DNA from 2 places in the Paraburkholderia sp. 22099 genome. Region 2 is predicted to be linked to the other one. Evidence: predicted binding sites of a transcription regulator. Region 2 holds the regulator's gene; the other holds the start of a gene.
What was found. Region 2 encodes FNR, which switches genes on or off when oxygen is low (the NO sensors DNR and NnrR bind a similar motif). Its sites were predicted from a motif close to TTGATNNNNATCAA; they were not measured.

Region 1: a site for FNR is predicted at 3,650-3,663, ahead of ACTJLC_RS01250 (universal stress protein). Genes of this name have one in related genera too.

What each region holds. Positions count from the first base shown of each region.
Region 1 covers NZ_JBQEPU010000001.1:286,016-295,582, reverse strand. Annotated here, with positions in the region: gene ACTJLC_RS01275 (NADP(H)-dependent aldo-keto reductase) at 1-715, shown strand, start outside; gene ACTJLC_RS01270 (hypothetical protein) at 835-1,254, shown strand; gene ACTJLC_RS01265 (hypothetical protein) at 1,212-1,634, shown strand; gene ACTJLC_RS01260 (ABC transporter permease) at 1,704-2,537, opposite strand; gene nodI (nodulation factor ABC transporter ATP-binding protein NodI) at 2,586-3,500, opposite strand; gene ACTJLC_RS01250 (universal stress protein) at 3,777-4,241, shown strand; gene ACTJLC_RS01245 (DUF2939 domain-containing protein) at 4,303-4,959, opposite strand; gene ACTJLC_RS01240 (hypothetical protein) at 5,046-5,390, opposite strand; gene lexA (transcriptional repressor LexA) at 5,454-6,104, opposite strand; gene ACTJLC_RS01230 (sulfate ABC transporter substrate-binding protein) at 6,437-7,477, shown strand; gene cysT (sulfate ABC transporter permease subunit CysT) at 7,616-8,512, shown strand; gene cysW (sulfate ABC transporter permease subunit CysW) at 8,509-9,567, shown strand, end outside.
Region 2 covers NZ_JBQEPU010000028.1:64,446-74,012, forward strand. Annotated here, with positions in the region: gene ACTJLC_RS23940 (LamG-like jellyroll fold domain-containing protein) at 1-1,323, opposite strand, end outside; gene ACTJLC_RS23945 (DUF2964 family protein) at 2,040-2,231, shown strand; gene ACTJLC_RS23950 (DUF3564 domain-containing protein) at 2,295-2,669, opposite strand; gene ACTJLC_RS23955 (cytochrome C) at 2,739-3,071, opposite strand; gene ACTJLC_RS23960 (DUF1488 domain-containing protein) at 3,314-3,589, shown strand; partial or broken gene ACTJLC_RS23965 (zinc-dependent alcohol dehydrogenase family protein) at 3,668-4,653, shown strand; gene fnr (fumarate/nitrate reduction transcriptional regulator Fnr) at 4,738-5,526, opposite strand; gene ACTJLC_RS23975 (response regulator) at 5,519-5,950, opposite strand; gene ACTJLC_RS23980 (response regulator transcription factor) at 6,210-6,857, opposite strand; gene ACTJLC_RS23985 (PAS domain-containing sensor histidine kinase) at 6,854-8,200, opposite strand; gene ACTJLC_RS23990 (universal stress protein) at 8,479-9,306, opposite strand; gene ACTJLC_RS23995 (universal stress protein) at 9,303-9,567, opposite strand, start outside.

The DNA of each region.
Region 1 (9,567 bases), on a different contig from region 2:
TCTGACGGAAGCGCTCAACGACAGCCTCACGCGCTTGCAAACGGATTACGTCGATCTGTATCAGTTGCACTGGCCGGATCGCAGCACGATGACGTTCGGCCGCACGGCGTACCCTTGGGTCGACGACGCGTACACGGTGCCGATCGAAGAGACGTTGTCGGTGCTCGCCGAGTTCGTGAAGGCGGGCAAGGTGCGGCACATCGGCGTGTCGAACGAAACGCCGTGGGGCGTCGCGCAGTTTCTGCGCGCGGCCGAAAAGCTCGGCTTGCCGCGTATCGTCAGCATCCAGAATCCGTACAGCCTGCTCAATCGCACCTACGAGGTGGGGCTCTCGGAATACGCGCATCGCGACAACATCGGCTTGCTCGCGTATTCGCCGCTGGCCTTCGGCTGGCTGTCGGGCAAGTATGAAGGCGGCGCGCGGCCGGCGGGCGCCCGCATCTCGCTGTTCGAGCGCTTTCAACGCTACAGCAAGCCGCAATCGATCCAGGCGACCACGCGTTATGTGGAACTGGCGAAACGTCACGGCTTGTCGCCCGCGCAATTCGCGCTCGCGTTCGTCAACAGCCGGCCGTTTTTGACCAGTAATCTGATCGGCGCCACGTCGCTCGATCAGTTGAGGGAAAACATCGCGAGCGCGGACGTCGAGCTTCCGGTTGAGGCGCTTGCGGAAATCGATGCGCTGCATGAGTTGCAGCCGAACCCGGCGCCTTGATGGAGCGGCCTGGGCGCGTTGCCTCGTGATCGATTCGAGCGACGCGCTGAACGTCGTCGGAACGTCGTCTGAACGTGCCCCGGCTTCGTTGCCGGGATGGTGACCTGGCGTGGGGTTGCGTGAAGTTGGTTGCGCCTTGCTTCATCGCCATCGCGTTCGGCGAATCTTTCGCTTCGCGAGCCACCGCATACAGCTTCGGACGGACGGCGGCAATCAAGCCTCGCCAGCACCGTTTCAAACAATGCGAAGCACGCGGCAAACCGTCGGAATTGCTGCAAGCGCCGCGCTCGACCGGCGCTTCAAAACCAAATCTCCCAAGCCGGAACACGAATCACGACCTAAACTGTGGTGGACGGGGCGGGCTGTCGGACCGGGCCGCGCGGATCGCCATGCCGGGATGCACGCCAATGGTAGGATTCAGCCCGAAAAACGGCGAGCGGCGGCGGATCAATGCAGCGTGCCGCCTACAACAGAGCGATAGGACTCAGGACATCGAATGGCGCAACAAAAAACAAACCCAAAACTCGAGCAGGCGCTGACGCGCGGGGACCTTGCAATTCGTCAGGCGAACTCGGCGCGCGCGACCGCATTGCTGCGTGCATTGGCCAAGATGATCGTCGACGCTTCCGCGACGATCGGCGTGGAGGCGTTCACGCTGATACCCGACGGCGACAAGATTTATGATCCCGCCGACGGACTATGGCCGCAGGAATTGCTGATCTCGCTCGACGGTCCTGTCGAAGAGGCGGATCCCGATGAGCTTCGCACGGTCAGGCTGATCGCCGACGACCCAGGCACGGTGTTTCGCGTTGAATGGCAGCGCGCCGACGGCAAGATCGGCCGCCAGGATGGCGGACCGTTCGCAACGGTCGCGTTCATCTCCGACGTGGATATTCCGTGGACGGACGACGAGGACTGACACCGGTCCATTCACGGCGGGCGACGCGTGCGCGCTGCCTGCCGCCGCCGTGTTCGATATAACCTCGCGTTACTTCATCATCCGGCGCCGGAACAGCACCGCCGAGACGACGAACCCACCCACCGCATACACCGCCAGCACCGCGACATGCAAAACCGCGTCCTCGACGGGCCGCCCGAGCATCGCCGGGCGAATCAGATCGACGGCGTGCGCGAGAGGCAACACCTGGGTCGCGGCACGCGCGGCGGCGGGCAGTTGCGAAGCCGGGAAGAACACGCCGGAGAGCAACAGCATCGGCGTCAACACCAGCGTCTGATAAAACATAAAGAAGTCATACGATGGCGCGAGTGCCGTCACCACCATCGCGATACTGGCGAACGCGAGCCCGGTCAGCACGATGACGGGCAACGCCAGCAGCATCGACGGGAAGTTCGCGTAGCCGAGCGCGCCGGCCACCAGCATGATCGCCGTGCCCGACAGCACCGACTTACTGCCCGCCCAGATCACTTCACCGAGCACGATGTCGCCGAGCGTGAGCGGCGTGTGCATGATCGCCTCCCAGGTGCGCTGCACGTGCATGCGCGAGAAGCCCGAGTACATCGACTCGAAACTCGCGGACATCATCACGCTCGACGCGACCGTGCCGGCCGCCAGAAACGCGATGTACGACACGCCGTCGACGTGTCCGACCATCAGGCCGAGCCCGAAGCCGAGCCCGAACAGATAGATCATCGGATCGGCGAGATTGCCGAACATCGAGGCGATCGCGAGCTTCCTCCACACCAGATAGTTGCGGCGCCACACCGCAATCCAGTTCACGGCGTTCGCGGGCAACGCGGCGAACGGTTCCTGCCTCGACGGTGCGTCGCCGTTGCCGTGTGTTTCGTAAGTGCGTGCGTCCATTGCGTGTCTCGTGCAGTGTCGTTGTAGCTGTAACGGATGCGGCCGGCGTCAGTCCTGCATCTCGCGGCCGGTGAGCCGCAGGAACACATCTTCCAGATTCGCCGGACGATGCAGATAGCGCAGGTCGGCGCGTTGCTTGAGCCGCGCATGCACCGGCTGCGCGTCGTTCACATAGCAGAAGAGCGTCTCACCGCTGATCTCGGTTCGCTCGACAAGCGGCGCCAGTTCGTCGCGCAACGCGACCGGGTCGGGACCGAAGATCTCGATCACGTCGCAGCCGATCTCCGAGGCGATCAACGTGCTCGGCGCGCCCTCGGCGATCTTGCGTCCTTCCTCGATCACGCACAGCCGGTTGCAAAGCCGTTCGGCTTCTTCCATGAAATGCGTGGTCAGCAGGATCGTCTTGCCGCGCGCGAGCAACGAGCGCAGCCGCTCCCAGATCAGATGCCGCGCCTGGGGATCGAGGCCGGTGGTCGGCTCGTCCATGATCAGCACGTCGGGATCGTTGACGAGCGCCCGGGCGAGCGTCAGGCGCCGCTTCATGCCGCCCGATAGCTCGCTCACGCGCGCATCCGCCTTGCTTTCGAGGCGCGCGAATTCGAGCAGCGACGGCACCATCGCGCGGCATTGCGCGGCGCTCAGCCCGAAGTAACGGCCGAACACCAGCAGGTTCTCGCGCACCGTGAAGTCGGGATCGAGATTGTCGAACTGCGGCACCACGCCGACGCGCGCCCGCGCCATCCGCGCGCGGCGCGGAATCGGCTCGCCGCACAGGCGGATCACGCCGGCATCGGGTGCGGCGATGCCGAGCAGCATGCGCAGCGTGGTGGTCTTGCCCGCGCCGTTGGGGCCGAGCAAGCCGAAGCATTCGCCGGCATCGACGTGAAACGAGAGCCCGTCGACGACTGTTTTGTCGCCGTAGCTTTTCTTGACCTGCTGGAATTCAATGGGGGCTTCAGGCATGGGATCGATGGAGGTTCTGGGAAAAACTCGCCGATGATGCTAATGGCCGGGAAGGCCGTCTATTCTAGGGCATCGGCGAGTTGCCGTCGGCGAGCCCGCAGCCGTTCCGAGCGTGTTTCTTGCACTGCCGCAAACCTCGCAAGACAGCCTCGATCCCGATCAAAACCCCGCACGCTCCCGATCAGTGCACACCTAGCGTTTTCCATCCCTTGCAAGCTGAATTGCGGCGCACCATGATTCATGAAGACCGCGCTTTTCGCGGCTAGGGAGAAAATCATGGCGAGCTACAAGAAAATCCTGCTGTGCTACGACGGCTCGCGCGAAGGCCGCAAGGCGTTGCGTTGCGGCGCCGACCTGGCGTTGGATCTGAAGGCGGAAACGCATCTGCTGTCCGTGGTCGACATGCGTTCGAGCATTGCGCAAAGCGCGGGCCTGCTGACCGATGTGGCCTGCGGCAGTTTCGAGAAGACCGCCCGCGACATTCTGCAGGAAGGGGTGGACTGGCTCACCGAGCGTGGCGTGACCGCGCAAGGGCACTTTGCGTTTGGCCATCCAATTGACGAGATCGCGAATCTCGCCAACGACTTGAACGTGGACCTCGTGGTGGTCGGCCACCGTTGCCGCACCGGTTTGTCGCGATGGTGGATGGGCGCGGGCAATACGCCGTTGCTCGACCGCGTATCGTGCAGCATCCTGGTGGCGTGTTCTTCCGCGCAGGAGCAGCAGCAAGCGGCGGCTTGATGCGCAGGAAGCCTGGCAGGAAAACGGTTGCTCTTCCAGCTCCGTTCACGCGACCAGACAATCACTCGTTTAAATTGACGGCGCTCAGCTTCCATGTGAGCAAGCCTTCGCGCTGGAAGATCGCCGAATAACGTGCGTCGCCGGCGCCATGCCGGTAAGTAACGGCGAACTGGTTGAGGCCGCGATAGCTCGCCGTGGTTTCCGGCGGCTGCGGCGGCGCGGCGTTATTGTTTGCCGCGCTGTTGGCTGAGCCTCCCGCGGTGGGCGATGCAGGCACGGGCGCCGGCGCGGGTGTTGCGGGCGGATTGTTGGCCGCGGGCGGAGCAGGCGGCCGCTCGCCAGGATTGCCGCGCGGCGGCATGCCGTTCAGCAATGCCGCCACGCCGTCCGGCGTCGCATAAGCGTCTACCAGCGGCCCGATCAATGCCACGCCGATCATCGCGCCGATCGCGGCTAATGGATTGCCGTTGCCCTGCGCGTCGAGCCGGCGTGTCAGCAAGCCTGTGACCTGCTGCTTCAGGCTTTCGCGCAATGCGGGAAAGTCGACGTACTGATTGACGGTTTGCGCGTCGCGCGCGTCCGCCGCGCGCTTGAGATTATTCAGCGCGATATACGGCGACGCGTAGACGAACCCCAGCGCGGCGATCAACACGATCACAACCAGAGTGACGATCAGCGGCCGGCTGGCGCCGTGGTTCTTGCGTGTCGAAACTGCCATCGGGTGGGACTCTCCATCACGTTTGATCTAACGTGGACCGCGGCCACGCAAAAACGATCCCACGCGACAACAATATTGAAAGCCGATCAGGACTCGAATACCGCGCCGTGCACGTTGGCCTCGTCGGCGATGCAACGATCGATCATGCGGCATACGGCCTCCATGGTGCCGACCATGATGAGCCGCGACGGCCCGTGATAAACCCGAACCGGTGCGCGCCGCTCCGGCTCCGCCATATTCAACCCGGCATTCAACGACACGCGGGCAAAGGCGGGCAACGACGACGGCAAGCTCGATACCCCGTCGGGCGAGTCGAACAGCGATGGCGTGCTGACCGCGGGCGCTCCGCTCACTGAGCAGGGCACCAGCTTGCGCAGACGGCGCAGACGACCGAACTGGCGAAAGGGCAGCAGGCGGGCAAGGCGTTCCATGAGTCTCTCCAGGCGATTCAACGTTGGGGCGGCTGCGATCCGGCGAACCGGCGAGCGGGCGGGTTAAAACTCTCCGGGGCGGATCAGCCCCACGGCGATACCCTCCAGCGCGAAATCCGCGCTGCCGGTTTCAACGAAGATGTTGTCGTAATCGGGATTCTCGGCGATCAGCTCGATACCGTTCGGCCGGCGCTTCAGGCGCTTGACCGTGACGTCGTCGCCGAGCCGGGCGATGATGATCTGGCCGTCTTTCGCCTCGCTGCGTTTTTGCACCGCGAGCAGGTCGCCGTCGAAGATGCCGGCGTCGCGCATGGACAGCCCGCGCACTTTCAGCAGGTAATCGGGCTTGCTCGAGAAGAGCGCCGGGTCGCATGCGTAATGCTGCGAGATATGTTCCTGCGCGAGTATCGGGCTACCCGCGGCGACCCGGCCGATCAGCGGCAACGACAGTTGCATGATGCTCGCGTGCGGCAGCGTGAACTGGTGCGGCGAGTCTTCGGGGCTGGTGAGAAGGCGTATGCCGCGCGATGCGCCGGCCGCCAGCTCGATGACACCCTTGCGAGCGAGCGCGCGCAGATGTTCTTCTGCCGAGTTGGCCGAGCTGAAGCCCAGTTCCGCGGCGATCTCCGCGCGGGTGGGCGGAAAGCCGGTGCGTTCGATGGCCCGGCGGATCAGATCGAAAACCTGCTGCTGTCGTGCGGTGAGTTTTGTCATGGCGCCACTGTATGTATGAACAGGTGGCTGTATTTTTATACAGTATCCGGCGCAATTCAAGCTTTACTTTAAGTTCGTGCGGGCAGGCGACGAAGTGGGGTCGTGGAAACGTCCAAACCGGACGCTCCAACACCCGTTTTCGTGCTGCAACGCCTTATCTGGCTGTCATTACCACTTTTGCGTATTAAAGAATGAAGAAACATTATTTTTAATGATGAAAGCCCTTCGATAGACTGGCCTCCAGTTGGCGCCACGCACACGTGGCCGCACGCAGACGACGCAAAACAACATCACACGCCGTTTCAACGGACCACAACGCGGAGAAAGTTGGCATGAACCATCGACACACGGGGCTGGCAGGCAAGACGAAGAAACTGATCGCGGCGCTCGCCTTCGGCGCGGCAGCCGCGCTCGGCGTCGCGGGGCAGGCGCACGCCGCCGACACGACGCTGCTGAACGTGTCCTACGACCCGACGCGCGAGCTCTACCAGGACGTCAACCAGGCGTTCGGCAAGGAGTGGAAGGCAAAAACCGGCGAAACGATCACCTTCAAGCAGTCGCACGGCGGCTCGGGCGCGCAGGCGCGCTCCGTGCTCGACGGCCTGCAGGCGGACGTCGTGACCCTCGCGCTCGCCTACGACATCGACGCCCTCGCTAACAAGGGCCTGCTCGACAAGGGCTGGCAAAAGCGTCTGCCCGACAACGCATCGCCGTACACGTCGACGATCGTGTTTCTGGTGCGCAAGGGCAACCCGAAGCACATCAAGGACTGGGACGATCTGATCAAACCGGGCGTGTCGATCGTCACGCCGAACCCGAAAACCTCGGGCGGCGCGCGCTGGAACTACCTCGCGGCGTGGTCGTATGCCGCGCATCAGCCGGGCGGCAACGACCAGAAGGCGAAGGAGTTCGTCGGCAAGCTCTATAAGAATGCCGGCGTGCTCGATTCGGGCGCGCGCGGCGCGACCACCAGCTTCGTGCAACGCGGCATCGGCGACGTGCTGATCGCGTGGGAAAACGAAGCGTTCCTGTCGCTGAAGGAGTTCGGCACGGACAAGTTCGAAATCGTCGTGCCGTCCGTGAGCATCCTGGCCGAGCCGCCGGTTGCCGTGGTCGACAAGGTCGTCGACAAGCGCGGCACGCGCAAGCTGGCCGAGGCGTATCTGAACTTCCTGTACAGCGAGCAGGGCCAGGAGATCGCCGCGAAGAACTTCTACCGGCCGCGTTCGAACAAGGTGCCGGCGGAGTTGACCTCGAAGTTTCCGAAGCTGAAGCTGTACACGGTGGACGACTCGTTCGGCGGCTGGACGAACGCGCAGAAAACGCACTTCGCGGACGGCGGCGTATTCGATTCGATCTATCAGCCGCAGTAAGACCGCCGGTGCCGGCAACGGCATCGACCGAGCGACGCGGCAACGCGTCCAATCCGGGCGCGCCCCAGTGGCGCGCTTTGGCCAGCCAGGGCCCGGCGGCCAGAACACGCAGGCGTGAATCCTGAAAGAGCATTGAGCATGACGACGTTGACCTTCCGAAAACCGAGCGCCTTGCCCGGTTTTGGCCTGACACTCGGCATCACGGTGGCTTATCTGAGCCTCGTGGTGCTGATTCCGCTTGCCGCAACCTTCCTCAAGACCGCGACGCTCGACTGGGCGCAGTTCGTGCGCGCGGTGAGTTCGCCGCGCGTGCTCGCGTCGTATCGCCTGACGTTCTTCTCGGCGTTGGGCGGCGCGCTGATCAACGCGGTGTTCGGCTTTCTGGTGGCGTGGGTGCTGGTGCGCTACACGTTTCCGTTCAAGCGCATCGTCGATGCGGTGGTCGATCTGCCGTTCGCTTTGCCGACCTCCGTGGCCGGCATTTCGCTCGCGGCCGTGTACGCGGGCAACGGCTGGATCGGGCAGTTTCTCGAACCGCTCGGCATCAAGATCGCATTCACGCCGGCGGGTGTGCTGGTTGCGCTGACGTTCATCGGTTTGCCGTTCGTCGTGCGGACCGTGCAGCCGGTGCTCGAGGAGTTCGAGCGCGAACAGGAAGAGGCGGCCGCGTGCCTCGGCGCGTCGCGCTGGCTGACGTTTCGCCGCGTGGTGTTGCCGTCGGTGTTTCCGGCCTTGCTGACGGGCTTCGCGCTGGCGTTCGCGCGTGCGCTCGGCGAATACGGCTCGGTGATTTTCATCGCCGGCAATGTGCCGATGAAGTCTGAAATCACCTCGCTGCTGATCATCACCAAGCTCGAGCAATACGACTACGCGGGCGCCACGGCATTGGCCGTGGTGATGCTGGTCGTGTCCTTCCTGATGCTGCTGTTCATCAATACCTTGCAGTGGTACTTGCAGCGCCGCACCGGGCGCGGCGGCGCGGGCCCGGCGCCGGCCTCGGCAAGCGTCGCGGCGATCGGCGGAGGTGTGCGATGAGCCGCCATTCCGCCGACGGCGCGCATCGTGTGAAGCGCGCGGATGGGACGGATCGGGCCGCCGTCGCCGTCGCGCCGCGCGCGCCGCTCAACGTCGCGCGCCGGCCCGATCCGGTGACCGAACCGCCGGTGGTGCGCTGGATCCTGACCGGCGTCGCACTGCTGTTTCTCGCGCTGTTTCTCGTCGTGCCGCTCGTCGCCGTGTTCTATCAGGCGTTGAACAAGGGGCTCGGCTTCTATCTGGAATCGCTCGCCGATCCCGATGCGCTGTCGGCGATCAAGCTCACCGTGATCACCGCGGCGATTGCCGTGCCGCTGAACCTCGTGTTCGGTCTCGCGGCTTCCTGGTGCATCGCCAAGTTCGAATTCCGCGGCAAGGCGCTGTTGACCACGCTGATCGATCTGCCGTTCTCGGTTTCGCCGGTGATCTCGGGCTTGATCTACGTGCTGCTGTTCGGCGCGCAAGGCTGGTTCGGCCCGTGGCTGCAAGCCCATGACGTGCAGATCATCTTCGCGGTGCCGGGCATCGTGCTGGCGACGATCTTCGTCACGTTCCCGTTCGTCGCGCGCGAACTGATTCCGCTGATGCAGGCGCAAGGCAACGACGAGGAAGAAGCCGCTCACGTGCTCGGCGCCTCGGGCTGGCAGATTTTCCGCCGCGTCACGCTGCCGAACGTCAAATGGGGTCTGCTGTACGGCGTGATCCTGTGCAACGCGCGGGCGATGGGCGAGTTCGGCGCGGTGTCGGTGGTGTCGGGCCATATTCGCGGCCAGACCGATACGATGCCGCTGCACGTCGAAATTCTCTACAACGAATACAACTTCTCGGCGGCGTTCGCGGTGGCGTCGGTGCTCGCGTTGCTCGCGCTCGTCACGCTGGCGCTCAAGCTGCTCGCCGAGCGGCATATGTCGGCGGAACTGTCGGCGGCGCGCGACGTGCCCGCGTATGCGGGGCCCGTCACGCCGGCGCCGGCTTCACAGCCTGCTTCACAGCCTGGTCCACAGCCTGGTTCACAGCCTGGTGCTGAGCCTGGCTCGCGGACCGCTTCACAGACC
Region 2 (9,567 bases):
GTAACCGCCGCTGTTCGGGCCGTAGTTGCCGCCGCCGCCTTCCGGTTGAACCAGCGCCGCGAATTTCTGCGTGTACGGCGCGGCCAGGCCCTTGCGGTTGACGTAGTGGTTATAAACGAGCGCCCAGCAAGGCCGGATCGTGCCTTGAGAGGCTGTCGAGAACACCGTCTGATTGACGTTGTCGACATTGTTGTAGCGCACATAGGGCACGGTGTGATACGTCGTGCCCGATTCGATCAGGTTGCCTTTGGCGACGTATTCCGCGCCCATCAGGAAGCGGTTGTTGTCGTAGCCGTAGAGGTCCACGCCCTGGTTCCAGGCCATCTCGCAGATCGCGCCGCCGAGCGCGATGCCGAGCGTGTTGTGCCCCTGGTCGCGTCCCGATTCCTGCCATTGGCCGAGATAGCCGGGGTGCACGTAGTACACCGCGTTGAAGATCGCGCCGTTGCCCGCGCCGCTCTTGAAGTAGGACACGGCTTCGTCGAACAGGGCCTGGTCGTCGCATAGCACGCCGATCGCCATGATCGACGCCATGTTGCACAGATCCCAGTTGGCCCAATAGTGGGTCGCCTGGGTGTTGTTGTGCCGGTTGAGGAAGTCGTGATTGATCGGATAGAAGATGTTGCGCATCATCGCCTGGAAGCGCGCGAGGTCGGCGGCGGCCCAGCCCGAATACGTGCGCATGATTTCGCCGGCGTTGGCGAATTCATAGCCGTAGATGCCGGCCGCGAGATCGACATCCGTGGAGCCGCCGAGGCCGGTCAACGTCGAGGACCACGCGTTCATGATCTGCACCGACTTGTCCGCATACGCCGTGTTGCCCGTCACTTTCCAGCGCAGCGCGCACGCGTAGGCCGCCGCGATGTCGTTGAACAGCAGCGAGTAGTTCTGCGGGTGAACGCCGTCGTCGCCGCGGTAGACCACCGCTTGCGGACGCGGCGTCCATGACAGGCTCGCGTGACTGTTCGCGATCAGGATGTTCCAGCTGTCGACCCACGGAGACGCTTGCGCCGCGACCTTCTGGCTCATCCGGTCGAAGTCGGCCTGGGTATGCAGCAGGCCGGGATGCACGAATGCGCCGGATGACGCGCTGTTCGCCACGGCTTGCAGCGACCGGGGCGACGATTGCGCCGATGATTGGGTCGACGACTGCGCCGAGGTCGTCGCGGACGCGCCGCCTTCTGCGCCGCCGCCACAGGCGGACAGCGCCAACGCGCCGAGGCTGTAGAGGAAGGTGCGGCGCGACATGCCTTCGGCGATGTCCGCCTCGTTGGCGAGGCTGTCCGATGGTTCAAACCACGGTTCAGGCGAAGCTGAATTCATGTGTGCCTCTGGTGCAACGGCCTTGCTCGATTTCGCCCGCTTCATGCGCTTCTCCGCTCCTGATTGGGACGGCTCCGGGGTGGGTTCATGAACCCTTGCGGTGGCCGCCGATGGTTGGCAAACGTTTGCTCTTGCGGCCGCGATCCGTGTTGCCGGCATGCGCCGGCGAACGACATCATCGTGGCTTATTCGTGCTGCGGTTTAGTGACTCGCGATTTGCGACATACGCGTTAATTCGTATAAAACTGATTTGCCGGCATTCGCTTTCCATTCGCTTACATGAATGCGCGGCTCGTGCTGCTGCGATGAATGGAATTCGGATATCGCTCCAATCCTGTCGAGCGATAAGAGGCGCGTATCCCAAGCGCGTATCCAAGGTATACGGCCACGACGAGGGGTTCTGAAGAGCAAAGCCGGGCGCTATTTTATTGGATCGGGCCGGTCGCCGGTTTTCAATTGCATTAATACAAAGGCGCAATGAAAAAAACAGGGATTCCCTATATGGGAATCAGGATTGCCTTACACGGAAAAGCGGCCAATTGCTCCGCATGCGACGATCGCATCGAGCTTCGTGAGGGTCATCGGGGAGACGCCATGGCCTGCCGGTTTCGCGTTCTTTCCGGCGCATGCCGACTATGTTGATATCGGTCAAGCGAAATCAGCCCGCGAGAGCGATGATGTCTTCATCACTCCGTCCAGGCTCCGTGGAGGGCATCATGGTCCGCTCAGAAAGCAGAATCGTTTTTTCGGCCATTGCCGTATTCGTGGCGTTGGCGGGCATTGCTGCGTCGATCCGCGGTTTGCTGTTCGATGCGCCGCAGTTCTTCCACTACGGTGTCGCGGCCGTGATTGGCGGCGTCGCGTGCTTTGTGCTCTTGCTCAATCCGATGCGCAACGGCGATACGTAAACGTAGGATAAGCGCGGCGATCGTCACCGCGCCGCGAGCGGGTGGTCGGCGCCAGCCGGCGCTTTACGCTTCTTCGCCGGCAGCGAACAAGCCGTGTTCGGGCTGCGCCTGCTCGTTGTCGACACACTGCACATGCCAGTGGCCGGTCATCAGGAGGCGGTCGCGTTCCGCGCAGCACTGTGCGCGTCCGGTCTCGCCTTCGAACGGCCCGCTGCAGTCTTTCAGATCCAGGCCTTCGAGCACGCAGAGGGGCGTCGCGTCGCGCGGACCGCACATAAGGGTATTGCCGCCATCCACCTGCAGCGTGCCCCATTCGGGCAGATCGAGCCCGTGGTGGCCTTCGCGCGACCATTGCCGCGTGTCCTTGTCCAGCCAGAGGATTGCAAATGCCATTGGGTGGGTGCAGTCGAAGGCGTCGAGGTGGACAGTGAGGCGCATGAAAATTCTCCGAAACAGGCGGTCCGGTTCAGGCGGAGCAGACCGCGGAAGTCATGATTCAAAAGCGGGTCATTGACTCAACACCCACTGCACCAGCGTGTGCGCGTCCTCCGGGGACAGCGGGCCGCCGCGATCGGCCGGCAGCGGCATCGGCGTATCGCCCCAATGCGCCTTGCCGCCGAGCCGCAGTTTGTGTTCGAGCATGAACTGCGCATTCGGCACGTCGCGGTAGCGCTCGGCGATCTGCTGAAACGACGGCGCGAGGAACGGCGCATCGCGCGTGTGGCAAAACATGCAGTGATGCTGATCGACCAGCGCGGCCGGCTCCGGCGCGGCGTGCGCGGCGGCGGCCAGCACGAACCCGGCACATGCCACCAGACTGTTTCTGGACAGGACGTTCATGGCACGCGCTCCTTTGCGACGGGGATGAGTCCAGTGTAAGGGCGGTGATCCGGGTGCGATTGACCTCGGTCAACGAGGACGCAGGGCCTGAGTTTGACGAATCGCGCCAGGCTCCTATGCTGATGACAGGCGGGGCGACGCGACCCACGGACCGGGCCGCCTCGACGCGTGGTGCGCGATGCGCGGGTGGGCGGAGACGCCGCTTAAGCCTCGCATCCTGCGCAAGGAACCAGGTGGTGATGATGAAGATTCATTTTCCCGAGGAACGTCCGGAATATTGCGCGCGCGATCTCGTCGTCGCGTTTCCGGCCGAGGTGGATGGCGTGCGCGTGCAGTGCGCGATCACCGCGGAAGCGCTCGAGGATCATTTTGGCGCCGCGTCGCTGCGTGAGGACGATCTGATCGCCGCATTCGACTCGAACCGGCATCCGATCGAACACGCGGCAAGGCAACTGCTGAACGAAATCGGCGCCAAGCCGGTGCTCATGCACAGCGGGTATTTCCGCTTTTGCGACTGACTTCGCGTGAGGCGGCCGGGCGTGCGGCCTGTTTCAATGCGTTCGGATGCGCCGGCCGCCACCTTCGAGGAGACCCTGATGCGTGCGATGGTATTCGACGGCAGCGCGTCGTCGCTGCGTGAGCGGGATATGCCTGATCCGACGCCAGGCCCTGGGCAGATCCTGATCGATGTGCATACCTGCGGCGTGTGCCGCACCGATCTCCATCTGATCGACCATGAGTTGGAGCACCCGAAACAGCCCGTGATTCCGGGCCATGAAATCGTCGGCACGGTGGCCGAACTCGGCGCGGGCGTGACGGGCTTCGCCGTCGGCGACCGGGTGGGGGTGCCGTGGGTGGGCCGCACCTGCGGGCATTGCCGCTACTGCCTGTCGGCGCGGGAAAATCTCTGCGACGAGGCCGGCTTCACCGGTTATACGATCGACGGCGGTTACGCCGAGCGCACCGTCGCCGACAGCCGCTACTGCTTTCATCTGCCGGAGCACTACACGGATATCGAGGCGGCGCCGCTGCTGTGCGCCGGCCTGATCGGCTATCGCACCTTGAGCATGGCGGGCGACGCGCGGCGGATCGGCATCTACGTTTCGGCGCGGCGGCGCATATCGTCGCGCAGGTCGCGCGTCATCAGCAGCGCACGGTGTACGCGTTGACGCGTCCGGGCGACGATGCGGCCCGGCAACTCGCGCTGCGTCTCGGCGCGGCCTGGGCGGGCGGCAGCGATGAGACGCCGCCCGACGAACTGGATGCCGCGTTGCTGTTCGCGCCGGTCGGCGCGCTCGTTCCGCAAGCTCTGCAAGCGGTGGCGAAAGGCGGTGTGGTGGTGTGCGGCGGAATTCACATGAGCGACATTCCGTCGTTCCCGTACGCGTTCCTATGGGGCGAGCGGCGCGTGGTGTCGGTCGCCAATCTGACCCGCGACGACGGGCTCGCCTTCATGCGCATCGCGGACGAGACGCGCCTCGCGATCGAAACGACGACGTATCCGCTGACGGATGCCAACCGCGCGCTGAGCGACCTGCGTGACGGCAGACTGACGGGCGCGGCCGTGCTCAGCATTCGCTAGCGTGAGCGGTTCGGGCGCGGTCCGCGTCGCCCCGCGTTTTGCGGTGCGTTCGGGCGAGAACCGCACCGCGGATCAAACCCGGAATCACACCCGCACGAGGCCCGCGTGATCCACGATCCGGATATCCTTGCCGCGTATGTCGACCAGTCCGTCGCGCTGGAACTTGGAGAGCATCCGGCTCACCGTTTCGAGCTTGATGCCCAGGTAGCTGCCGATTTCCTCGCGTGTCATGCGCAGATGAAATTCCGCCGGCGAATACCCGCGCAGCCGCAGGCGGTCCGACATATTCAGCAGGAACGTCGCCACCCGCTGATCGGCGGACATGGTGCCGAGCAACAGCATCTGTGACGACTCGCGCACGATCTCGCCGCCCATCATCCGGTGCAGGTGCTGCTGGACGGCCTTGACCTCGCGGCACATGGCTTCGAGCAGATGGAACGGGATGATGCAGACCTTGCTGTCCTCGAGCGCCACGGCGTCGCAACTATGGTGGCCGGAGCACACTCCGTCCAGCCCCAGCGAGTCGCCGGCGAGATGAAAACCGGTCACCTGCTCGCGGCCGTCGCGATGCATGACGACCGTCTTGAACGAGCCGGCGCGCACCGCATAGATGCTCTGAAACGAATCGTTCGCGCGGTAGATGGTCTCGCCCTGCTTGATGGTCCGCGACGGGCAGATGAGCGATTCCATCCGTTGCAATTCCTCGGATGTCAGCCCTTGCGGCATGCAGATGGAGCGCATCGAGCAGGCCGTGCAACGTACCGCGTCGTTGCGCGGCGCCCGCGCGGTTGCCGGCTCGGCTGCGGGAGCGGGCGAGGCTTGCCGGGTCTTAAGCGAGGGCGACGTGACGGAATAGACGGCAACGTCAGACATGATGTGCTCCAGGTTGAGGAAGGGTGCGCGCGCGATGTTCGCCGGCGATCCGCTGGATCGCGTTGCGCGCTAGATTGAATTCGCTGGTCTTGTCGAAAAAGTAGTGAGCGCCGCTCGCGAGGCATGCGCGCCGGAACCAGGCGCCTGAACGGTTCGTCAGCACCATGACGATCACATGCGGCATGCGTTGGGCAAGCAAAGCGAGCAACTCCATGCCGGTGCCGCCGTTCAGATGCAGTTCCGTCACGACCAGATCGACCGCGCCGGCGGCGATGCCCGCGAATGCCGCGCCGGGCTCCTCGGCTTCGCCGACGATCTCGACGCCGTCGAGCGCGCCGAACAGCGCGGCGATACGGTGCCGCACCAATGCTGCATCGTCGACGAGAAAGACGCGCAGGGCGGGGTGGTCAGTGCTTGAGTTCATGGCTCGAAGTATCGGTCGCGCCGTATCTAAATGAAATCGGCGTCGAATGAACTTCGAGTAGGCGAGAGGGAGGCGCTGTAGGGCGTTTCCTACAGCGGGTGGAGTGGAGCGGGGATCGACGAGTGCGCTAAGTGGACGGAGTGCGCAATGGGCGCAATGGGCGCAATGGGCGGCTGGCGCGGCAGGTTAGAGCGGGAACGCGCGGCGGCGGGGTCCGTGCGCGTCGTGACCCGCAAGCCGATGCGAGCCGCGCGGGCGTTCAGATGTCGTCCTCGTCGCTGACCAGCTTGTGACGCATCGCATAGCGCACCAGCGCCGCATCGTGCGGCATCTGCATTTTCTCGAGGATGCGCGTCTTGTACGTGCTCACGGTCTTGGCGCTCACACACAGTTCGGCCGCGATCTCGGTGATCGTCTGACCGGTGGCGATGCGCTTCAATACGTCGAATTCCCGATCGGACAGACGCTGATGCGGCAGCAGATCGGTGGGTTCGTTCAGGCTCTGCGCGAACCGCTCGGCCATCGCGAGGCTCACGTAGACACCGCCCGCGGCGACCTTGGTCACGGCGGCCACCAGCTCGGCGCTCGCGCTTTCTTTCGTCAGATAACCGGACGCGCCGGCCTTGAACGCGCGCACCGCGTATTGCTGCTCGGCGTGCATGGTCAGCACGAGAATGCGCAGCGTCGGCTTTTCCTCCTTGATCTGCTTGATCAACTCGACGCCGTTGCGGCCGGGCATGGACAGATCGAGCACCAGCACGTCGGCGGCCCGCTCGCGGATCAGCGCGACGGTGCTCGGGCTGTCGTTCGCTTCGCCGACCACTTCGAAGCCGCTTGCGCCCTGCAGGATATGGCGCAGACCGTCGCGCACCAGCGCATGGTCGTCGGCGATCAGGACGCGGGTCATGTTTGCATCTCCTGCATTTGCACGGTTTCCGCCGGAATGGTGACGGTCAGCACGAAGCCTTCGCCTTGCGCGGTATGAATGTCGACCGCGCCGCCGAGCATGTGCGCGCGTTCGCGCACGCCGAGCAAGCCGAACGACTTGCCGGCCGGCTCGGCTGCCTGCTGCGCGCCCTGGCCGTTGTCGGCGATGCGCAGCACGAAGGTCTGTTCCGCCGCGCGCAGGCTCAGCGTGACCAGTGTGGCGTCGGCATGGCGCGCGACATTGGTGAGCGCTTCCTGCACGATGCGGAACAGCGCGGTGGCGCCCGCCGGCGTGAAGCGCGCGTCGCCGGTTTCGATGTCGCGCTCCACGTCGATGCCGTAGCGGTTGGTGAAGTCGTTCGCGAGCCATTCGATCGCGGGAATCAGCCCGAGGTCGTCGAGCATGACCGGCCGCAGATCGGCGGCGATGCGCCGCACCGAGGCCACCGTCATGTCGATCAGCCGGCGCATGCCTTGCAGTTGTTCACGCACCGGTGCGCTCGCCGACGCATCCAGCGCCTGTTCGACCGACGAGATGTCCATTTTCAGCGCGGTGAGTTGCTGGCCGAGATCGTCGTGCAGTTCGCGCGCGATGCGCGTTTTCTCGTCTTCGCGGATGTTCTGCAAATTGGCCGACAGTTCGCGCAGCTCCTCGCGCGCCTGCTGCTGCGCGCGCTCCGCCTTGACGCGTTCCGTGACGTCACGCAGCATCACCGTGTAAAGGCGCGTGTTGCCGTCGCGGATCTGCGAGATCGACGCCTCCAGCGGGAATTCCTCGCCGTTGGCGCGCGAGCCCGATAACAGCCGCTGCCTGCCCATCTGCCGGTCCGACACGCCTGTCTCGCCGAACTGCTCGACATGCCGCGAATGGGCCGCGCGAAACCGTTGCGGGATGAAGCGGTCGAGCGAGGAGCCGATCGCGTCCATGGCGGAACAGCCGAACACCTGTTCCGCCATCGGATTGAAGATGACGATGCGCTGCTGTTCGTCGATGGTGATGACCGCTTCCATCGAGGAGCGGATGATCGCCATCATGCGAGCCTCGTTCACGCCGGCGTGGCTGCTTCCGGGGCTTGCCTCGCTGTGTGCGGACGACCCGTCGCGACGCGCGCGCACGAGCAGGAACGCGCTCGTGGCCAGAAGCAGGGCGGCGGCGACGCAAATGAACAACACCGGGTCGAACCAGCGCCGCGCCGCCAGCATCGCGGCCAGCGTCACGACGAACGCGGCCGTGGCCGCGACCGCGGGCCGGGCCGCCAGCGAGCCCAGGCGCTCGCGTGGAACGGCACTGGGCGGCATGGGCGTCTTACCGCTAACGGGCATGTGCGCCTCTTTGGAATGACAACGGACAAGAATGGGGCGCACCGCCCGACGAGGTCGGTGCAGCGGTGCGCGCGGCAAACACGCTTGTTCCGGGTGATTCCGTGATTCATGTGGCCGCAGGCCGCGGAAACACCGCGCGGAAAGTGTGTGTTTGCGTTCATTGTCCGTGAAACGCCCGCTTCATGCCAGTGCCGGCCAGTGCCGGCCGGCGCAGGCCGGCGACCTGCCGGTTCCCCTGGTGCGGGCGCCGGCGCACCCGCTTCGTCTCGACGCGGCGCTCAATGCGACATCAGCACGGGCACGGTCATCGCCTGCAACACGTTGCGCGTGACGCCGCCGAGGAGCCGCTCCTGCACCCGCGCGTGACCGTACGCACCCATCACCAGCAGGTCGACATGGCGGTCGGTGAGCGCATCGAGCAGCATCGCGCCGGTGTCGACGCCCGGCGCTTTCAGCGTGGCCGTGAAGCTTGCCTCGATGCCGTGCCGCGCCAGCCAGGCGGCCACGTCGATGCAGGCCGGCTCGCCGTAGTGGGGATGGCGCTGAACTTCGATGATGGTGACGAAACTGGCGCGGCGAATGAGCGGCAGCGCATCGGTCGCGGCCCGCGCGCTTTCGCGGCCGCCGTCCCACGCGATCATCACGTTGTCCATGTGCGGCCGGACCGGGCCCGCATACGGCAGCACGATGGCCGGCCGGCCCGATTCCATGATCACGTCCTCGACGAAGTGGCGCGCGATAAAGGCGCTACTATCTTCGGGATCGTCCTGGCCGAGGATCAGCAGATCGGCGTGGCGTGCGTGCAGAATCGCCGCCGCGCCCGGCGGGCCCTCCGGCGCGCGCCATTCGACGCCGCGCCCGGCGCGATCCGCCGCGGCGAGGCAGGCCGCGTGCGCGCGCTTGCGGTTGTCGTTGCGTTGCGCCTCGCGGCCGGCGCTCCAGATGTCCTCTCCATGCAGGAAGAGCGGCCCGGCCGGGTCTTCGCAGACCAGATACAGACCGATCAGATGCGCGTCGTGGCGGGCGGCCAGCGCGAGTGCATAGTCGAGCCGGGCAGCGGCATGGGCGCTGTCGTCGAGATGCACCAGCAGCGTTTTGCAGTTCATGACGGCTCCTTGACCGATTCGCTCGCGGGCTGGGTGGCGTCAGCCGCGCTCGCGGCGGGCGATGCGCAATGCGCGGAGATCAGCAGCACCGGACGGTTGGCGATGCGCACAAAACGTTCGGCGACGCTGCCGAGCATCAGCCGCCGCACGCCGCGCCGGCCGTGCGTGCCCATCACCACGAGGTCGGCGTCGAACTCGTCCGCGGCGAGCCGGATGCGGTGCGCGATGTCGTCACCCGTCAGGTCGGTTTCGATCATGCGC